Regions from separate parts of the Kocuria oceani genome, predicted to be linked through region 2. Evidence: riboswitches for the same ligand, from Rfam matches in the RefSeq annotation. Region 2 holds a riboswitch; each other region holds the start of a gene.
What was found. Region 2 has a riboswitch for cyclic di-AMP ahead of PU704_RS11395 (C40 family peptidase). Riboswitches for the same ligand answer to the same signal wherever they lie in the genome.

Region 1 (4,813 bases), on a different contig from region 2:
GCTCGGCGCAGGCGGCCTCGCAGCGCCGGCAGGCCTCAGCACAGATCCGGCAGTGCTCGTGCATGTCCGCGTGCTTCTCGCACTCATCGGCGCACGCCTTGCAGGCCATCTGGCAGGCCCGGATCGTATCCAGGGTGATGTTGGCGTCGTAGCCGGTGTGCCGGGAGAGCACCCGCCCGGTGACCTCGCACAGATCCGCGCAGTCCAGGTTGGTGCGGATGCACTTGGTCAGCTCCGCGACCATGTCCTCGGACAGGCACGCATCGGCGCAGGCGGTGCAGGTCTGGGCGCACTCGAAACAGGCCTCGATGCAGGCGGCCAGCTTCTCCTTGTCCACCCCACCGAGGTCCTTCGGGTAGGTCTCCAGCATCGCGCTCACGTGATGAGTCATGACTTGCTCCTTCATCGGTTCAGCAGGAGACGAACCGGCCGGAGCCAGCCCGCCATGTCATCGACCGTAGACTGCCGTTTCCGTGTGACGCGCCCCGAAAGTTTGAAGATTTGATGAAGATCAACACCTCAGTGGTGCGCAACTGCATCCCATCGACTGACTTGCACATCGGTGCAGCGGGCCGAATATAGAGATTCCGTGAAGAAATCCCGCCGTGCACCTCGAAAAGGCGCCCCGAGACCTTCCCAAACTGTGAGCCACCTCGAAGATTCCCTCACGGAACCTTGGTACTTGCCCAAGCAACGCTGGAGACTACGCGTAGTCCTAGGCCCCTTGTCGTCGTCGACTGTGTCCAGCGAAATGCGCGCCACGATGCCATTTTGCCTAGTCATCCGGTCCCGGGTCGGCCAATAGCTGGGTGACGAGGTCCACTGGGCGACGAACCTATCTCTTCCGGAACGAGCCTTCCCGGGGCCGGGAGTCCGGCTTCTCAGCCCCGGCCGAGGGAAGAATCCAGGCCGTGACCTAAACGTGACACTTTCGTTATGGATGGGCTACTGTCCACTGCGTGCCGATGATCGATCTGGTCGGCGCCCTCGTGCACATCGCCGAATTCTGCCGGTGCCCGGGGTCCTTGAAGAGATATCGCTTGGCAGAAGCGGGGGAACCATTTTCGGTCCCGGTGATCCGGGCCTTGGGGTTAAGTCGCCCAGGACGCATGCGTCCGGGGTGGCCGGGTGTCTCCCACCCGCATCCGACAGCTCACCTCGTAGGCAAAGGGAGGAACTCACCCATGTCGCTTTTCAAGCAGAACACTGCCCGCCACCGCGCCGGAATCACCTCGAGTGCGGTGCGCAACACCACGATCGCCGCCGCCGCCGGTGCGGCACTCATCGGCTCCATCGCCCCGGCCCAGGCCTACGCCGAGATCCCCGTAGCCTCCAGCACCACCTCGTGGGCGCCCGTCGCTTCTTCGGCGGCCAACTTCGCCACCAATACCTACCAGGCTCCGGCCGCTGCCCAGCCCGTGGCCACCCCGGCGTCCCAGGCCTCGGCGCCCGAGCAGACCGCCACCACCGCGAGCCTGTCGACCCAGTCCGCGGACATCACCCCCCTTGGGGCCGATTCCTCCTCCGCCGGCCTGGTGGCCACTGCCATGCAGGGCGAGGGCACCGGCTACGTCTGGGGTGGCACTGCCTTCGGCGCCTGGGACTGCTCCGGGTTCACCCAGTGGGTCTACGCCCAGAACGGCATTGACATCCCCCGCACCAGCTACCAGCAGATCGCCGCAGCCACCCCGACCGCCAACCCCCAGCCCGGGGACCTGGTCTCCATGCGTGGCGGCGGGCACATTGGGATCTACATCGGTGGTGGCAAGATAATTTCGGCGCTCAACCCCATCCAGGGCACCTTCGTCCACTCCGTGGACGCCATGCCGGTGGACGGCTACTACACCTACCGCTGACCCGGCTCGCCCTCCGCAACGACCGGGGTCGTCGCGGAGGGCCCTGGGCACTCCGTCTGCTGCGCATGAGAGTCCCAGCCTCTCCGCACGAGCTTCTCGTCCTTTACGGACACCGCACCTCTCCTCCACTCATCCGCCGTGCACGGTACTCCTGATCCGGATCGCCGCACTGCCGGCCACCGTGACACCTCGCACCCCTGCCCGGGGTAATCCGTGCTGTCACCGCACCGTTCCGGTAGATCTGCCCGGCCCTCCAGAAAGCCTCCTGAATCCCCATGACTCGTGACGTGAACTCCTCCAACGGCATCGGCTCGTTGTTCACCGGCAAGGCCCGCACCGTGGCCGCCGTCGCGGCCTTCTCGGGCCTGGCCCTGGCCACCACCGTCTCCGTGCAGGCCGCCCCGGCCCAGGAGGGCGCCGCTACCGACGCCCCGCTGTCGGCCGTCGCCGCAGCCACCCCGTCGGCCGCCCCCACCGTGTCCCTCGAACCGGTCGCCCACGTGACCAAGACCGAGCAGAAGACCGCGAAGGTAGAGCCCAAGGCCGAGGCCCCGAAGCCCGTGGTCGCCCCGCAGCCGGCCGTGCAGGCGGCCTCTGTGGTGCAGGCAGCTCCCGCCGTGGCCCAGGCGGCTCCCGCGGCCCAGGCCGCCCCTGCGCCGAAGCCCGTCGTCACCCCGGTACCCGCCCCGGTGGTTCAGGCCGCACCCGTCGTCGAGGCCCCGAAGCCGGTCCCGACCCCGGTTACCGCCCCGGCGCCCAAGCCCGCCCCGGCGCCGGCGGCCGAGCGCACCCTCGCCCCGCAGAGCTCCGCCTCCGGCAAGGGGGCCACCATTGCCTCTGCGGCCATGGGCCAGCTCGGGGTAGGACAGGACTGCACCGCAGCGGTGAACAATGCCCTGCGGGCCGCTGGCATCACCTTCCGGGGCTGGCCGGCTGATTACTTCACGCTGGGCACGCAGGTCTCCGCCGGCCAGGCGCAGCCCGGCGACCTCGTCTACTACGCCGACGGCGGCATGGGCACGGCCCACATCGGCGTGTACATCGGTGGCGGCAAGGCCGTCCACGGGGGCTGGAACGGCGGCAGCACCGTCGTCGACAGCGTCAACGTGGGTTCCGGGCCCACCTACATCCGCGTGCGCTGAACCCGGACGAACACAGTCTCCGGGTGTGCGGTTCCTGATCGGCCAGACAGGTTCCGCGCACCCGGTCTTTCACTATCTTGGTGGGGCGGCTGACACCTGTCCCGGTGACTCACTGCAGGAGCGCGGCATGCTGGCCTTGCGATGGCCCTGCGGTGGCTGTGCTGGGCACCATCACTTGGCCCAGTGGTGAGGGGACATGCCTGGCTTGGTGGCTGGAACGAGAAGTAAAATCGAGGGGCAAGCCTGGCGTATTCCCAAGATGGATCGGGCAAGGATCCAGAGCGAAATTGCTCCCGCTCAAGGGCAACGTCAGGAGTTGGGGACAACCACCCTGCACGCACCGCAGACTGCGCGGTGGAGTGCTCCTCGACTGAGGGCGCGCCGACCCTCCTCGCAGAGGGGCGCGCCCTCCTTGTGGTCAAGCCCCCGCGAGTGGTGTAGCGATCCTTCGTGTAAGGGTCAGGCGGTGAGTGCGGTCAGGGGGTCGGTGGCCACCTCGCTTCCGGTGTCGGCGACGGTGGTGAGCCGGCAGCGGGTGAGGACCTCGAGGCCGAGGTAGCGGCGGCCCTCGGCCCACTCGTCGGTCTGCTCGGCCAGCACGGCCCCCACGAGGCGGACGATGGCTTGCCGGTTGGGGAAGATCCCGACCGCATCCGTGCGGCGCCGGATCTCCCGGTTCAACCGCTCGGCGGGGTTGTTGGACCAGATCTGGGCCCAGACGTCCTTGGGGAAGCTCGTGAACGCGAGGATGTCCTCACGGGCCTGCCCCAGGTGCTCGGCCACCGCTGGCAGCTTCTCGGTGACGTAGTCGATCAGGCGGTCGAACTGGGCGTGCACGGCTGCGGCGTCGGGCTGGTCGTAGACGCTGTGCAGCATGGCCTTCACGGCCGGCCACATGCTCTTCGGGCAGATCGACATGAGGTTGGCCGCGTAGTGGGTGCGGCACCGCTGCCAGGCGGCACCGGGCAGGTTGGCCGCGATCGCGTCCTTGAGCCCGGCGTGGGCATCGCTGGTGAGCAGGCGGACTCCGCCCAGGCCGCGGGCCACGAGGTCGGCGAAGAACTCGTTCCAGGCCGCCCCGGTCTCGGCCGTGGCCACCCGCATGCCCAGGACCTCGCGGTGCCCGTCGCCGTTGACCCCGGTGGCCAGGAGCACGACCGCGTTGACCACGCGCCCGCCCTCACGGACTTTCATGGTCAGCGCGTCGGCGGCCACGAAGGTGAACGGGCCGGCCGTATCGAGGGGCCGGTGGCGGAAGGACTCCACGTGCTCGTCGAGGTCACCGGCCATCCGGGAGACCTGGGACTTCGACAGGGAGTTGATGCCCAGGGTCTTCACGAGCTTGTCCATCCGGCGGGTCGAGACCCCGGCGAGGTAGCAGTCGGCGACCACGGTGATCAGCGCGGACTCGGCCCGCTTGCGCCGCTCGAGCAACCAGTCGGGGAAGTACGTGCCGGTGCGCAGCTTCGGGACGGCGACGTCGATGGTGCCGACGCGGGTGTCGAGCTCGCGGTGGCGGTAGCCGTTGCGCTGGGCCGCCCGGGTCGGGGTGGGCTTGCCCCACTCGGCGCCGACCACCGCCTCGGCGTCGGCGGAGAGCAGCGCGTTGATCATCGTCTGTAGCAGGGACCGCATCAGATCCGGGGACGCTTCGGACAGGGCTTCGCCGAGCAGGCCGGCAGGGTCGACAATATGAGGAGCGGTCATCGTGATGACTCCGTTCGAGAGTGCTGTGAGAGGTTCACTCGAAGGATCACACGGTGGCCGCGTCATCGTTGACGACGAACTGGGCCACCGAGCGTTACACCATCATGC
Region 2 (4,813 bases):
GATCGGCCGGGTGCTGGGCCGGCGCTGGGACGGCCGGTTCCCCGGTCTGCCGCGGCTCGGGGCGGAGCTCGTCGAACGGTGGGGGGAGCCCCACCGGCACTACCACGGCCGCTCGCACCTGCTGGCGGTCCTCGAGGCCCTCGACGAGCTGGCCGCCGGAGCCGGGCTGGACCGGGAGCAGCACGACGCCCTCCTGCTGGGCGCGTGGTTCCACGACGCCGTCTACGCCGGCCGGCCCGGGCAGGACGAGCGGGACTCCGCCGAACTGGCCGGGGAGCGCCTGACCGCGGCCGGTCTCGCCCCGGACGTGGTCGCCGAGGTCCAGCGCCTGATCCTGCTCACCCTCGACCACGCGGCCGCGGCCGAGGACCTCCCCGGGGCGCTCCTGCTGGACGCGGACCTCGCCGTGCTGGGGTCCTCGCCCGCCGCGTACGCGGCCTACGCCGCCGCCGTGCGCCGGGAGTACGCGCACGTGCCCGACACCGACTTCGCCGCCGGGCGGCTGCGGGTGCTCGAGGGACTCTGGCACCGGCAGCCGCTCTACCGCACGCCGGCCGCGCAGCGGCGCTGGGGAGCCCGCGCCGCCCGCAACCTGGAGGCCGAGATCCAGCAGCTGCGCACTGCCGCGGGCCGGGGCGCCCCCGCCGACGTGGAGGTACTCACGATCACGGCGGTGTGCCTGCGCGACGACGACGGCGCCCTGCTCACGGTGCGCAAGCGGGGCACGGACCGGTTCATGCTGGTGGGCGGCAAGCTCGACCCGGGCGAGTCCCCCGCCGAGGCGGCCGTGCGGGAGACGGCCGAGGAGGTGGGACTGGCGCTGCGCCCCGGGCAGCTCCGCCTGCTGGGAGAGTTCGAGGCCCCCGCCGCGAACGAGACCGCCACGTGGGTGCGCTCCACGGTCTTCACCGCGCCCCTCACCGGGCGCCCGGAGGCCCGCGCGGAGATCGAGGAGCTACGGTGGCAGCCGCTGGACGACGTCTCGCCCGCCGCGCTGCCGGCCGATCTGGCGCCGCTGCTCCGGGAGCACGTCATTCCCGCGCTGCTGGGCTCCCCTGCGGATCGTCCAGCTCGCCCGCGGCGCGGTGCCGCCGGTGGAGCAGGAGCCCGGTGACCAGGCCCAGCACGATGCCGACACCGCCGAAGACGGACAGCCACATGGCGGCGTGGCCGACGAACGCGGCCACCACGAGGCCGACCACGATCCCGGGCACGGCGCCGCCGATCATGCCGTAGGCCATGTAGGCGTACTCACGGTCCAGGCTGGTGCGGGCGTTGCGGCTGAGGTCGGTGGCCATGGGTCCAGTCTATCGGCGCCGGGCGACGCGGGCCGGGCAGTGGCCGGACCGGTCGGCGGCGCGCACCGGGCACGGTGGGCGGGCGGCCGCCGGACGAGCAGCGGGTGCGCGGAACCTGTCTGGCCGACCAGGATCCGCGCACCCGAACCGATGTCCTCGCGTGCGGTCAGCGCACGCGGACGTAGATCGGGCCGGAGCCCACGTTGACGCTGTCGATGACCGTGGTGCCGCCGTTCCAGCCGCCGTGCACGGCCTTGCCGCCGCCGATGTAGACGCCGATGTGGGCCGAGCCCATGCCGCCGTCGGCGTAGTAGACGAGGTCGCCGGGCTTGGCCTGGCCGGCGGAGACCTGCGTGCCGAGGCTCAGATAGGAGGCCGGCCAGCCGTGGTGGTTGATGCCGGCGGCGCGCAGGGCGTTGGTGACCAGGGCCGTGCAGTCCTGGCCGACGCCGAGCTGGCCCAGAGCGGCCGAGGAGATGGTGGCGCCCTTGCCGGAGGCGGAGCTCTGCGGGGCGACGGTGCGCTCGGCCGCCGGGGCCGCCTGGACGGCCGGCTTCGGCGCCGGGGCCTGCTTCACGGCCGGCTGCGGGGCGGCCTGCACGGCGGGGGCGGCCGGCTGCGGGGCCGGGGCGGGCTTCGGGGCGGCCACGGCCTTCGGCGCCGGCTGCGCCACGGGGGCCACGACAGGGGCGGCCTGCACGGCGGGGGCGGCCGGCTGCGGGGCCGGGGCGACGACCGGCTGCGCCGCCGGCGTCGCTGCCGGCCGCTGGACGGTCTCGCGGGCCTCGGGCTCCGCCTTCTTCTCGGCCGCCTTCTTCTCGTTCTTTTCGGCCTTCTCGGTCTGCTTCTTCTCGGACTCGTCCTGGGCCTTCGTCACGTGGGCGACCGGCGCGAGGGAGACGGTGGGGGCGGCGGACGGGGTCGCCGCGGCCACGGCGGACAGCGGGGCGTCGGCGGCGGCCTCCTGGGCCGGGGCCTCGTGCGCGGAGACGGTGGTGGCCAGCGCCAGGCCGGAGAGGGCGGCGACGGCGGCCACGGTGCGGGCCCGGCCGGTCAGGAGGGAGGTGACGCCGGTCGAGGAGTTCAGGTCACGAGTCATGGGGGTTTCAGCAGGCTTTCTGGAGGGCCGGGCGAACCTGCCGGGAGACTGCGGTGACAGCACGGATCACCCCGCGCGCAGGCGCGCGGGGTGATCGATCTCCGGCAGCGCGGCCGTCCGGATGCGGAGGGCCGCGCACGGCGGGGGGAACGGAGGAGGGCGTCCGAAGGCGGACGGGGCGCACGGCGTCGGAGAGGACGGATGTGCGGGGGGGGGACCCGGGAGTGCGGGTCCGGGTGGTCCGGGAGGGACCGGGTGCCTCCCGCGGGGACCCTGGGGTCTCCGCGGGAGACGAGCCGGATCAGCCGATCCGGTAGTAGCCGTCGAGCTGCATGGCGTTGACGGAGTGGATCTGCGTGCCCTGCGAGGGGTTCAGCGCCGAGATCATCTTGCCGCCGCCGATGTAGATGCCCACGTGGCCCCCACCGTTCTGGGAGACGAGGTCGCCGGGCTGCGGGTTGGACACGGGGGTGCCGGCGGCGAACTGGGCCCAGGTGGTGCGGGGCAGGTCGATGCCGTTCTGGGCGAAGACCCACTGGGTGAAGCCGGAGCAGTCCCAGGCGCCGAAGGCGGTGCCGCCGTAGACGTAGCCGGAGCCGATGCCCTGCTGGGCGGTGCCCACGATGCCGCCGGCGGCCGCGGTGATCTCGGTCGTGGCGTTGGCCTGCGGGGTCACGCTCGCGGTGGAGACCGCCGGCTGCGCGGCGGGGGCCGGGGCCTGGTAGGCCGGGGCGGCGGGCTGCGCGGCAACGGGGGCCTGGTAGGCGGCGGGGGCCGGGGCCTGGTAGGTGTAGGAGGCCAGCGAGGCGGCGGCCGGAGCCGGGGCCGAGTAGGCGGCACCGGAGGCCGCGGGGATCTCGGCGTAGGCCTGGGCCGGGGCGATGGAGCCGACGATCGCGGCGCCGGCGGCGGCGGCGATCGTGGTGTTGCGCACGGCGTTCGAGGTGGTCTCGGCGCGGTGGCGGGCGGTGCTCTGCTTGAAAATAGCCATGGGTGTGTTCCTCCCTTTGCCTACGAGGTGAGCTGTCGGATTCGGGTGGGAGACACCCGGCCGCGGAGCGCATGCGCTCCGGCGACTTAACCCCAAGGCCCCGGATCACCGGGACCGGAAATGGTTCCCCCGCTTCTGCCAAGCAGTTTCTGTGCATGGGCCCCGGGCACCGGCAGAATTCGGCGATGTGCACGAGGATGCCGATCCGACCAGTGATCAGCACGGGTTGAACAATACATGACCGGTTACGGAAGTGTCACGTTTTGATCACGGCCGATCACGGAATTGCATCTCGGGCCGGACGAAAACCTGTGGATTATGTCGCTCCGGACTATCAGTGCGATCCGGCGGCGCACGGTGGAGCGAGGGTCCGGGCACCCCTGAACCCGCGGCTCACCAGGGCATTCGCCGCCGGCGGGGCACGGTCCGGCCGAACTGGCCGAAAGTGCCTTGTGAACGTCCCCACAAGGGTGGCCGGGTCTCGCGCAGGGCCCCGTGACCTGTCCCGTGACCTGCCCTCGGGCCGGGCACGACCCGACGGGCGCTCAGACGGCGAGGACCCGGATGGCCCCGGCCGTGCGCAGGTCGATCTCCGCGGACCGGCCGGTCTCGGCGACCTCGATCCGCACCCGCTGGCCCTCCACGCGGGCCCGAACGACGGCCCCGGTGAGCACGCCGACGTCGCTCAGCACGCCCAGCAGCGCGGCGTCGGCCTGCACCACCTCCGGCAGCAGCGCCACGGTGTGCGTCGCCTCCGGATCCGCGCGGGCGGCCTCCAGCAGGGAGGGGTGCCCCGCCGCCGAGGGGCTGTCCCCGACGCCCAGTGCGGCCAGGCCCGGGATCGGCGTGCCGTACGGGGAGTATCGGGGGCTGTGCAGCAGGTCCACCAGCCGCCGTTCGACCTGCTCGCTCATCACGTGCTCCCAGCGGCACGCCTCGTCGTGGACCTGGGCCAGGTCCAGTCCGATGACGTCGGCCAGCAGCCGCTCCGCCAGACGGTGCTTGCGCATCACCTGCACCGCGCGTTCGCGGCCCAGCTCGGTGAGGACCAGGGAGCGGTCGGCCCCCACCGTCAGCAGTCCGTCGCGCTCCATCCGGGACACCGTCTGCGAGACGGTGGGCCCGGAGTGGTCGAGGCGCTCGACGATGCGCGCCCGCATGGGCGTGATGCCCTCCTCCTCGAGCTCGAGCACGGTCCGCAGGTACATCTCCGTGGTGTCGATCAGATCGCTCATGCCTCAGTCATCCTTCGTCCGGCCGTCCGTCCCCGGGGATCCCGCCCGGTCCGGTCTTCCCGCACGAGCTTAGTCCGCGGTCCCCTGCCGCGGAGGGGACCGGGCCGCGGCGGGGCCCGGGTCCGGGTGGGGCAGAATGGGCCGGGGCCCGGCCGTGCACGCCCCTGCACCACCACCGCCGCGCCCGCCG
Region 3 (4,813 bases), on a different contig from region 2:
GTGGCGGCCCGCGCGCCCTGGCGTGCGGCGCGCTGCTGCCCGGCCGCTGCCGCGCGGTCGCCTCGCTGGCCGGCTACGCCCCGCCGCGCGCCGAGGGACTGGACCCGGTCGCCGGGATGGACGAGGACAGCGCGGCCGAGTTCACCGCCGCCCGGCAGGGTCGCCGGGCACTCGAGGCCTACCTCGAGGAGCAGGTGCAGGCCATGACCGCGGCCGCCTCGGCGCCGGACGGCGACGTCGTCGAGCTGCTGCGCGCCATGCTCCCGCCGGTGGACCGGGCGGTGATGACCGGGGACTTCGCCGACTACGTCATGGGCGCGGCCGAGCACTCCCGGCGCCAGGGCATCGTGGGCTGGCGCGACGACGACCTGGCGGTAAACCGCCCCTGGGGCTTCGCCGTGGAGGAGATCGCCGTGCCCACCCGGATCTGGCACGGCCGGGAGGACCGCACCGTCCCCTTGGCCCACGGGGAGTGGCTCGCCGCGCGCATACCAGGCGCCTGGGCGCACCTGCTGGAGCACGAGGGGCACCTCTCCCTCGTGGCCCAACTCGACCGGGTCCTGGACAACCTGCTCGACGCCGCCGAGGTCGACGAGGGCGGGATGTAGGGCAGGCACGCCGGAAGGGTCCGCGAAGAGAACCGACCCACACCGGCGGTCATGACAAGCGCCATAATTTCTTTTAGCGAATTCTTGTTTGAACCTTGTGACCCACAAAGATGTCGCCCTTTCCGCCCCTGCCAAGGAGCCGCTCACGTCGGCCGCCTAATGCTCCGTGAAGCATTCCCCGCGGTTTCTCGCGCCATAACGCGCGTGTCACCCCCGGACGCCCCGCCCCAGGGCAGAGGCGGACTCGCCAGCGGACACGAGTGGAACAGAGCCCCAGGTCAAGCCCACTTTTGTCTTGAGATGCGCCTACCAGAGGATCCCCGTCGGCGCCCCTCCCCAAGCAGCTTCGCGCGAACGCGAAGGCTCACGGCCGGATTGCAGCAGATTCCGAGACACGCCCGTGATGAAAACGAGACTTTCTCGTTACTTTTCGATTAGTGTTCTCTCCGTGCCGATTCCCCCACTTATCGGCACCCCCGTGCACATCGCCGAATTCTGCCGGTGCCCGGGGCCCCCTGAACACATCGCTCGGCAGAAGCGGGGGAACCAGAAACGGTCCCTCCCCTGGGACCTAGGGGTTAAGTCGCCAGGGCCTCCACCCTGCGACCGGGTGTCTCCCACCCGCATCCGACAGCTCACCTCGCAGGCAAGAGGGAGGACATCACTCATGCCCATCTTCCACTCCCGCACGCCCCGCCACCGCGCCCAGCGCGCGTTCCCCCTGGGACGCACGGCGACCATGGCGGTCGCCGCCGGCGCCATGGCGCTCGGCAGCGTGGCTCCGGCCCAGGCCGCCCCGGCCGCAGCCCCCCAGCAGCTCCTCAGCATCCAGTCCCAGTCCGGCAAGGCCGCGACCATCGCCGCCGCGGCCAAGAGCCAGCTCGGTGTGGGTCAGGACTGCACCTCTCTGGTCACCAAGTCCCTGCGTGCGGCCGGGATCAACCACCACGGGTGGCCGGTCTCCTACCTGAATCTCGGCCACCGGGTCTCCGCCGCCCAGGCCCAGCCCGGTGACCTGGTCTACTACGCCAACGGCGGCATGGGCTTCGCCCACATCGCCGTGTACATCGGCGGCAGCAAGGCCGTCCACGGCGGCTGGAACGGCCACCAGACGGTCATCCAGACCGTCCACGTCGGCTCGGGACCCGTCTACATCCGCGTGCGCTGACCCCACGCATGTGAGCGGGAGCGCGGTTCCGACGGAACCGCGCTCCCGCTCACATCGGGACGACGTCTGGAACGGGGAAACCCCACGGCACTGCTCCCTGTCGGAATTGGTTACCGCACCACCCTTCACAGCCTGATATATGAGTCGTATGCTCAGGGTGGATCCGCCCACGGATCGACCGCCAACTCGACGAGGAGTGGAACAGCATGCGAGAACTCGCGCACCGGCTCGACCGGCTGGGCACCGAAACCGCCTTCAGCGTCGCCCAGGCCGCGGCCGCCTGGAAGGCGCAGGGGAACCGCGTGTACCCCTTCCACCTCGGCGACATCAACATCCCGACGGCCCCGCACATCATCGAGGCCATGAACCGGGCCATCGCCGACGGCTACACGGGCTACTGCCCCGGCCCCGGCATCCCCCAGCTGCGGGAGGCCCTCGCCGAGGACCTCGGCTCGCGCCGCGGCATCGACCTCACCCCCGAGAACATCGTCGTGATGACCGGCGGCAAGCCCGTCATCACGAAGTTCCTGCAGGCGGTCATGAACCCAAGCCAGGAGGTGCTCTACCCGAACCCCGGCTTCCCGATCTACGAGTCGCAGATCGAGTACCTCGGCGGCACGGCGGTGCCGTACCGCTACCTCCCCACGGAGAGCGGCTTCGCGATCGACCTCGACCAGGTGCGCGCCTCGATCACCTCGAACACGGTCGCCATCATCTACAACGACCTGCAGAACCCCATCTCGGCCGAGTCGACGGCGGCCGAGCGCGAGGCCATCGCTCAGCTGGCCCAGGAGCACAACCTCTGGGTGCTCTCCGACGAGGCCTACTTCGAGACGCGCTACGAGGGGGTCTCGAGCTCGATCGCGTCGCTCCCCGGCATGGCCGAGCGCACCGTCATCCTGTACACGTTCAGCAAGAAGTTCGCCATGACCGGCTCGCGCCTCGGCTGCGCCGTCGCGCCGCCCGAGATCGCCAAGGTGCTGAGCACCCTCAACACCAACGACGAGTCCTGCACCACGCACTACGTGCAGTGGGCCGGCGTCGAGGCGCTCCGCGGCCCCCAGGAGCCCGTGCAGCAGATGCTCGACGTCCTGCGTGAGCGCCGAGACGCCGCCTGCGAGCTCGTGAACGCGACTCCCGGCATGCACGTTGCCGTGCCGCAGTCGACCTTCTACCTGTTCCCGGACGTCACCGCCGCCATGGAGCGCATGGGGTACACGGCGGTCGGCGACTTCGCCACGGCGGCGCTGCACGAGACCGGCGTCTCCTTCTGCACGAGGGAGCACTTCGGCCGGCGCCTGCCGGGTGAGGAGCAGCAGTACATCCGGCTCGCCTACTCGGGCATCGACGTCGCCGACATCCGCGACGGCCTCGGCCGCCTGTGCCAGTGGATCGAGTCGGCATGAGCCGGGTCGTCGTCACGGGACAGGTGCCCGACGCCGCCGTCGAGAAGCTTCGCGCCGCGCACGAGGTCGACGCCTGGCCGGGCCCGCAGTCGATCGACCGCGAAGAGCTCCTGCGCCGCGTGGCCGGCGCCGACGCCGTGGTGAGCCTGCTGACCGAACGCGTCGACGCGGAGCTTCTCGACGCCGCCGGCCCGCAGCTTCAGGTGGTCGCGAACGTCGCCGTCGGCTACGACAACATCGACGTGCCGGCCTGCAGCGAGCGCGGCGTCGTGGCCACCAACACCCCCGGGGTGCTCACGGAGGCCACCGCGGACATCGCGCTGGGCCTCGTCCTCATGGCGACCCGCCGGCTCGGCGAGGGGGAACGGCTCATCCGCTCCGGCCAGGAGTGGAAGTGGGGCATGTTCTTCCTGCTCGGCAGCAGCCTGCAGGGCAAGACCCTCGGCGTCGTCGGCATGGGCGGCATCGGCCAGGCGACCGCGCGCAGGGCCAAGGCCTTCGGCATGGAGATCGTCTACCAGTCGCGCAGCGAGATCGATCCCGGGGTCGCCGCCGAGCTGGGCGCCCGGCGGGTCGAGCTCGACGAGCTGCTGGCCGTCTCCGACGTCGTGTCGCTGCACTGCCCCTACGGGCCCGCCACGCGCCATCTGATCGGCCCCGAGCAGCTGGCGGCGATGAAGGACACCGCGTACCTCGTCAACACCGCGCGCGGACCGATCGTCGACGAGGCGGCGCTCGCGTCCGCGCTGCGCGAGGGCCGGATCGCGGGCGCCGGACTGGACGTCTACGAGCACGAGCCGCAGGTGCATCCCGACCTGCTGGAGCTCGACAACGTGGTGCTGGTGCCGCACCTGGGCTCCGCCACCGTGGAGACGCGCACCGCGATGGCGGTGCTCGCCGCCGACAACGTGCTCGCCGTGCTCGGCGGGGAACGGCCGCCGACGCCGATCGGGTAGCGGCCGGGCCGTCCGTCGCTCAGGACAGGACCGCGGTGACCGGCTCCCGGACGTCATCCGCCGTCGGACGCGGCGTCCGGGCCCGCACCGGCCCGGGCGTCGACGCCCCGCCGGGTATGGCACTTTTCTGACTCCCATCGATTCCCTGCCAGATCCGTGGGAGCATGGACCCATGATCAGCAACGTGGCCGTCATCGTGTTCCACGAGGTCTCCCCCTTCGAGCTCGGGGTGGCCTGCGAGGCCTGGGCGATCGACCGCTCCGGGGACGGGCTGCCGGTCATGGACTTCGCCGTGTGCAGCCCGGACGGGCGGCCGGTCCGCACGATCGCCGGCTTCGACGTGGCCGTCCAGCACGGGCTCGACCGGGTGGCCGAGGCGGATCTCGTGGTCCTCCCGGCCATCTCGCGGAACCGGGACGTTCCGGCCGAGGTGGTCCGCGCACTGCACGCGGCCCACGACCGCGGCGCCCGGATCCTGTCCATCTGCTCGGGCGCCTTCGTGCTGGGGGCCGCCGGGCTGCTCGACGGCCGCCGCTGCACCACGCACTGGATGCACACCGCGGAACTGGCCGAGCGGTTCCCGGCCGCCCAGGTGGTGCCCGAGGTCCTCTACGTGGAGGACGGCACCATCCTCACCAGCGCCGGCACCGCGGCAGGCCTGGACGCCTGCCTGCA
Region 4 (4,813 bases), on a different contig from region 2:
CGAGCTCCACCACGTCGTAGCCGGCGTGGCGCAGGGTGGAGGCGACGACCGAGCTGCGCAGCCCGCTCTGGCAGTAGGTCACGATCGTGCCCTGCTGCGGGAGCCGGTCCAGGTTCCACAGGACCCGGCCGCCGTGCAGCTGGGTGGAGCCGGGGACGGAGCCGGCGGCGTGCTCGCTCACGGCGCGCACGTCCAGCAGCAGCGCCTTGTCGAAGGCCTCGACCTCCTCGGGGGAGACCAGCCGCGGGGTGGTCTGCGGCAGGCCCTCGATCCCGGTGACGTAGCCGGCCACGGCGTCGATGCCCACGCGCACCAGGTGGTCCCAGAACTCCTGGGCGGCCTCCTGGTCGGGCGCCAGCAGCACCAGCGGCCGGTCGTCGGCCTCGGGGTTCACGGCCCAGGCGCCGAAGGTCGCGATCGACTTCCCCGCCGGGATGTTCAGCGCCCCGGCCACGGTCCCGGTGTGCACCTCGTCCGCGGAGCGGGTGTCCACGAAGGTCACCTCGCCGGCCGCCAGCTGCTGGGCGACCTGCTGCGGGTCGAACTCGGGCAGGGGCGCCCGATCGCCCATGACGGCCGGCCCCCGGCGGTTCTGGTTCTTCATCCGGCCGAAGTAGAACGGGGCGTCCGGCTGGCCGTCGAGCAGCTCGGCGACGAAGCCGGCCTCGTCGTCGGCGGCCAGGTAGGGGCCCCACCAGGCGTAGAGCCGCTCGTAGCCCACCGTGGTGGAGGGGATCGCGCCCAGGGCCTTGCCGCAGGCCGAGCCCGCGCCGTGGCCGGGGAAGACCTGGACGTGGTCGGGCAGGGTCAGGAACTTCTCCTTGAGGCTGGCGAACATCTGCTGTGCGCCGAGAAAGCGGGTGTCCACGCCGCCGGCGGCCTCGTCCAGCAGGTCCGGGCGGCCCAGGTCGCCGGAGAACACGAAGTCGCCGGTGAGCAGGTAGCCGGGGGCGTCGGCGAAGGCGCCGTCGGTGACCAGGAAGGACAGGTGCTCGGGGGTGTGGCCCGGGGTGTGCACCGCGGCCACCACGATGTTGCCGATGCGGATCTCGTCGCCGTCGTGCAGGCGCGCGGCCTCGAACTCGTACTGCCAGTCCTCCCCGCCCTCGCCGGAGACGTGGATGTCCGCGCCGGTGGCCGCGGCCAGCTCGCGGGTGCCGGAGAGGTAGTCGGCGTGGATGTGGGTCTCGGTGACCGCGGTGATCTCCATGCCGTTCTTCGCGGCTGTGTCCCGGTAGACGTCGATGTCGCGGCGGGCGTCGACCACCAGCGCCTGGCCGGTGCGCTGGCACCCGATGAAGTAGCTGGCCTGGGCGAGGTCCTCGTCGTAGATGCGCTCGATCAGCATGAAACTCTCCTTCACGGAGTCAGTGGAACAAGGGTTCGGCGGAGGTCCCTCCGGCCATCTGCCCACCAGCGTAATACCCCCCGGGGTATGTTGCAAGTACCCCCCGGGGTACCTTGAAGAAGTGATGTTTGGCCTTTCCAGCGTTCCGTCGGCGTCGGCGAGCACGGCGGCACGTGAACTGAAGCGAGACCATCAACCAGGGAGAGCCGCTGCCCAGATTCGTTGGGGTGAGGCGACCCCCACCAGGCGGCACGGACGGCCCCTACGCGTGAAGATTCCGTGAAGCTATCCGCGCTTTCCGCCCCCGTGCGCTGGCATTTGAATGTGAGGTAGCTGGCACTTCATCCGTCAACAGGAGCGGGATTTCGCGTGCTACGGCCTCCGCGGGCCGGGGCCTTCCCTGGAGCGGCCGGGGGGCGCCCAGCAACGATCGACACATGCCGCCACCAAGGGGTGGCTTGCGAAATAGCAGGTCAAAACGTCCTTCGGGCTGCCACTGCGGACCGCGAGCTGGTCGGAGGACTGAGCCCCTCCACCCTTGCCGTCGGCTCTAGCTGAGGGGCAGGCTCTTCAGCGCCGACCCATGACAGTGAGCCAGATCCCTCCCCGCCTGCATCGTTATCAGTCCGTTATATTTACGCTATGGTCCTCTACGTGCCGATGGCCAATCTCATCGGCACCCCGGGCACTTCGCCGAATCCTGCCGGTGCCCGGGGTCCGCATCACAGAGACGACTTGGCAGGAGCGGGGGAACCACACACGGTCCCACCCCCGGGACCTAGGGGTTAAGCCGCCAGGGCCCCCACCCTGCGGCCGGGTGTCTCCCACCCGCATCCGACAGCTCACCTCGCAGGCAAAGGGAGGAACTCACTCATGCCCATGTTCCAGCGCCACACTGCTCGCCACCGCGCCCAGACCTCTTCGCGCCTGGTACGCAACACCACGTTGACGGTCGCCGCCGGCGCCGCAGTGCTCGGCTCCATCACCCCGGCCCAGGCCTACGCCGAGCTCCCCGCCTCCTCGGGGACCTCCTACGCCGCTCCCGTCTCTGCGGTGGCGACCCTCGCCACGACCACCGCCCCAGCGCCCACCACTCCCGCGGCCCCGGCCGCACCGGTCTCTGAGACGGAGGCCGCCCCGACGCCGCAGACCACCTCGACCTCGAGCCTCTCCACCCAGTCCTCAAACGTCTCCGAGCTCACCGGGGACTCCACCGCTGCCGGCGGCCTCGTCGGCACCGCGATGCAGGGCGTGGGCACCGGCTACGTCTGGGGCGGCACGGACTTCGGCGCCTGGGACTGCTCCGGGTTCACCCAATGGGTCTACGCCCAGAACGGCATCGACCTCCCGCGCACCAGCCAGCAACAGTGGGCCGCCGGCACCCCGACCACCAACCCGCAGCCGGGAGACCTCGTCGTCCAGAACGGCGGCGCCCACATCGGGATCTACCTCGGTGGCGGCAAGATGATCTCCGCGCTGAACCCCACCCAGGGGACCTTCGTCCACTCCGTGGACGCCATGCCGACGGACGGCTACGTCACCTTCCGCTGAATCTGGAATGCAGTCCCACAGTCGCCCATGACGGCGTGAGCCGTCACGGGCGACTGTGGGACTGCGGCAACACCCGAGGTGACGGACTCAGATCGCCGTCGCCTGCGGCAGCTCCCGGATCCGGCGATAGAGAGTGGCCCTGGACATCCCGAGGTCCCGAGCAACCTGAGTGGCCGGCTCCCCACCCTCGATGAGTCGCAGCGCGTTGCGAATCTGAGAATCCATAAACGTCTGGCGCCGCCCGCCGAGGTCCTTGCCGGCAGCCCTCCGCTTGGCCACCGAGTCAGTGATCCGCTCCCGCTTGATCTCCAGCTCCATCTGCGCCAATGCGGCCATGACGGTAAGGACCATCGAGCCCGGGACTGGCGCACGATCGGTGACAACTGAGCTGACTTGATGACCGCTATCCGGCCATATGTAAGGCCGGTCTACCTTTCTGATTCGCGACGAGGGAACTTTCCTCGTCCACGTCACCGACCGGTGCGGCCGTCCCGAGCCGTGTCGGTGTTGGTGCAGTAGTGGGAGGTCCGGCGGGTGGACGGAACCGTCAGCTTCTGGAGGCCCTACAGCGATTCCGCTGGCAGCCTGGTGCCGGCCGCGCACTGTGTTCCCGGTCTCCGCCGGGGTGGATGGCGCGGCTCTACTGCTCGGCGGGGTGGGCCGGGTCCTCACCGGGGCCAGCCTCGACATGCTCGGGCCCGGCCGCGGCGTCCTTGACGGCATGGCCACCGAACTGCTGGCGCATCGCCGCGATCATCTTCATCGCCGGGCCCTCGTCCTGGCGAGAGGCGAAGCGGGCGAACAGAGCGTTGGAGATGGCCGGAACCGGTACCGCCAGATCCAGGGCGGCTTCCACGGTCCACCGACCCTCCCCGGAGTCCTCGGCGTAACCGGCCAACCGATCGAGGTGCTCGTCCTCGTTCAGAGCGTTGACCGCCAGATCGAGCAACCAGGACTTGATGACCGAGCCCTCACGCCAGGAGTTGAAGGTCTCCCGCACCGACGTGACATGACCGGCGGCCTCGAGCAGCTCCCAGCCCTCGGCGTAGGCCTGCATGATGGCGTACTCGATGCCGTTGTGGACCATCTTCGCGAAGTGGCCGGCACCGTGCTCCCCGGCGTGCACGAACCCGAACTCCCCAGCGGGCTTGAGAGAGTCGAAGATCGGCTGGACCTTCGCCACGGTCGTCTCGTCCCCGCCGACCATCAGGGCGTAACCCTGGGTGATGCCCCACACCCCGCCGGAGACCCCACAGTCGAGGTACTCGATGCCCTTCTCGGCCAGCTTCTTCGCCCGGGGGCTGTCGTGGATCCAGCGGGAGTTGCCGCCGTCGATGATGACGTCACCCTCCCCCAGCAGCCCGGACAGTTCCTCAATCACCGGGTCCACCACCCGGTCCGGGACCATCACCCACACGACCTGGGGCTCCCGGTCGATCTGGGCCACCATCGCGGCCAAGTCCTCGGCGTCGGAGAGCTCCGGGTTGGTGTCGTAGCCGATGATGGTGTGCCCGGCCTCGCGCAGGCGTTCGCGCATGTTCCCGCCCATCTTGCCCAGTCCTACCAGTCCCATCTGCATGGTGGCCCCTACCCTTCGTCTCGCCCGCTGCTGTCGATCACTGGCTGTTGCACGCCCGTCGCTGTTTCGGGGATCACCACCCCGATCAACTGAACAGTCCTTTCTGTCTCATCATGCCGTGGTGATGCGGTGGGCAATAGAGCGGCCTCGGCGCTCTGCTCCTCCCACCGCGAGGTCGCCCCTGCGGGCATTGTCCGGTAGCCGGGCCATACGTAAAGGGTGCGCCGAGCACTGGTGCAATCGGTGTCCACGGGTCCATCAGCAGTTGCTAGGTCAGCGCTGAAAGTGCGATTGATCGATCAGCTGAAGGTACGGGAGGTCTGCGCAGAGCCGTG

Region 1: it holds a riboswitch for cyclic di-AMP, as region 2 does, so the genes downstream of both, PU704_RS15060 (C40 family peptidase) here and PU704_RS11395 (C40 family peptidase) in region 2, are expected to answer to the same signal.
Region 3: it holds a riboswitch for cyclic di-AMP, as region 2 does, so the genes downstream of both, PU704_RS14845 (NlpC/P60 family protein) here and PU704_RS11395 (C40 family peptidase) in region 2, are expected to answer to the same signal.
Region 4: it holds a riboswitch for cyclic di-AMP, as region 2 does, so the genes downstream of both, PU704_RS18270 (C40 family peptidase) here and PU704_RS11395 (C40 family peptidase) in region 2, are expected to answer to the same signal.

The regions. Positions count from the first base shown of each region.
Region 1 is NZ_JARAMH010000015.1:31,777-36,589, reverse strand. Features, by position in the region: gene PU704_RS15065 (four-helix bundle copper-binding protein) at 1-391, opposite strand, end outside; cyclic di-AMP (ydaO/yuaA leader) riboswitch at 988-1,179, shown strand; gene PU704_RS15060 (C40 family peptidase) at 1,185-1,856, shown strand; gene PU704_RS15055 (C40 family peptidase) at 2,132-2,998, shown strand; gene PU704_RS15050 (IS256 family transposase) at 3,458-4,705, opposite strand.
Region 2 is NZ_JARAMH010000009.1:18,562-23,374, reverse strand. Features, by position in the region: partial or broken gene PU704_RS11415 (DUF4031 domain-containing protein) at 1-607, shown strand, start outside; gene PU704_RS11410 (NUDIX hydrolase) at 650-1,114, shown strand; gene PU704_RS11405 (hypothetical protein) at 1,032-1,298, opposite strand; gene PU704_RS11400 (C40 family peptidase) at 1,465-2,397, opposite strand; gene PU704_RS11395 (C40 family peptidase) at 2,699-3,388, opposite strand; cyclic di-AMP (ydaO/yuaA leader) riboswitch at 3,394-3,583, opposite strand; gene PU704_RS11390 (metal-dependent transcriptional regulator) at 3,934-4,623, opposite strand.
Region 3 is NZ_JARAMH010000014.1:88,062-92,874, reverse strand. Features, by position in the region: gene PU704_RS14850 (alpha/beta fold hydrolase) at 1-608, shown strand, start outside; cyclic di-AMP (ydaO/yuaA leader) riboswitch at 1,085-1,270, shown strand; gene PU704_RS14845 (NlpC/P60 family protein) at 1,276-1,776, shown strand; gene PU704_RS14840 (pyridoxal phosphate-dependent aminotransferase) at 1,983-3,182, shown strand; gene PU704_RS14835 (2-hydroxyacid dehydrogenase) at 3,179-4,138, shown strand; gene PU704_RS14830 (helix-turn-helix domain-containing protein) at 4,311-4,813, shown strand, end outside.
Region 4 is NZ_JARAMH010000027.1:10,943-15,755, forward strand. Features, by position in the region: gene PU704_RS18265 (MBL fold metallo-hydrolase) at 1-1,348, opposite strand, end outside; cyclic di-AMP (ydaO/yuaA leader) riboswitch at 2,036-2,216, shown strand; gene PU704_RS18270 (C40 family peptidase) at 2,222-2,899, shown strand; partial or broken gene PU704_RS18275 (helix-turn-helix domain-containing protein) at 2,987-3,274, opposite strand; gene gnd (phosphogluconate dehydrogenase (NAD(+)-dependent, decarboxylating)) at 3,540-4,478, opposite strand.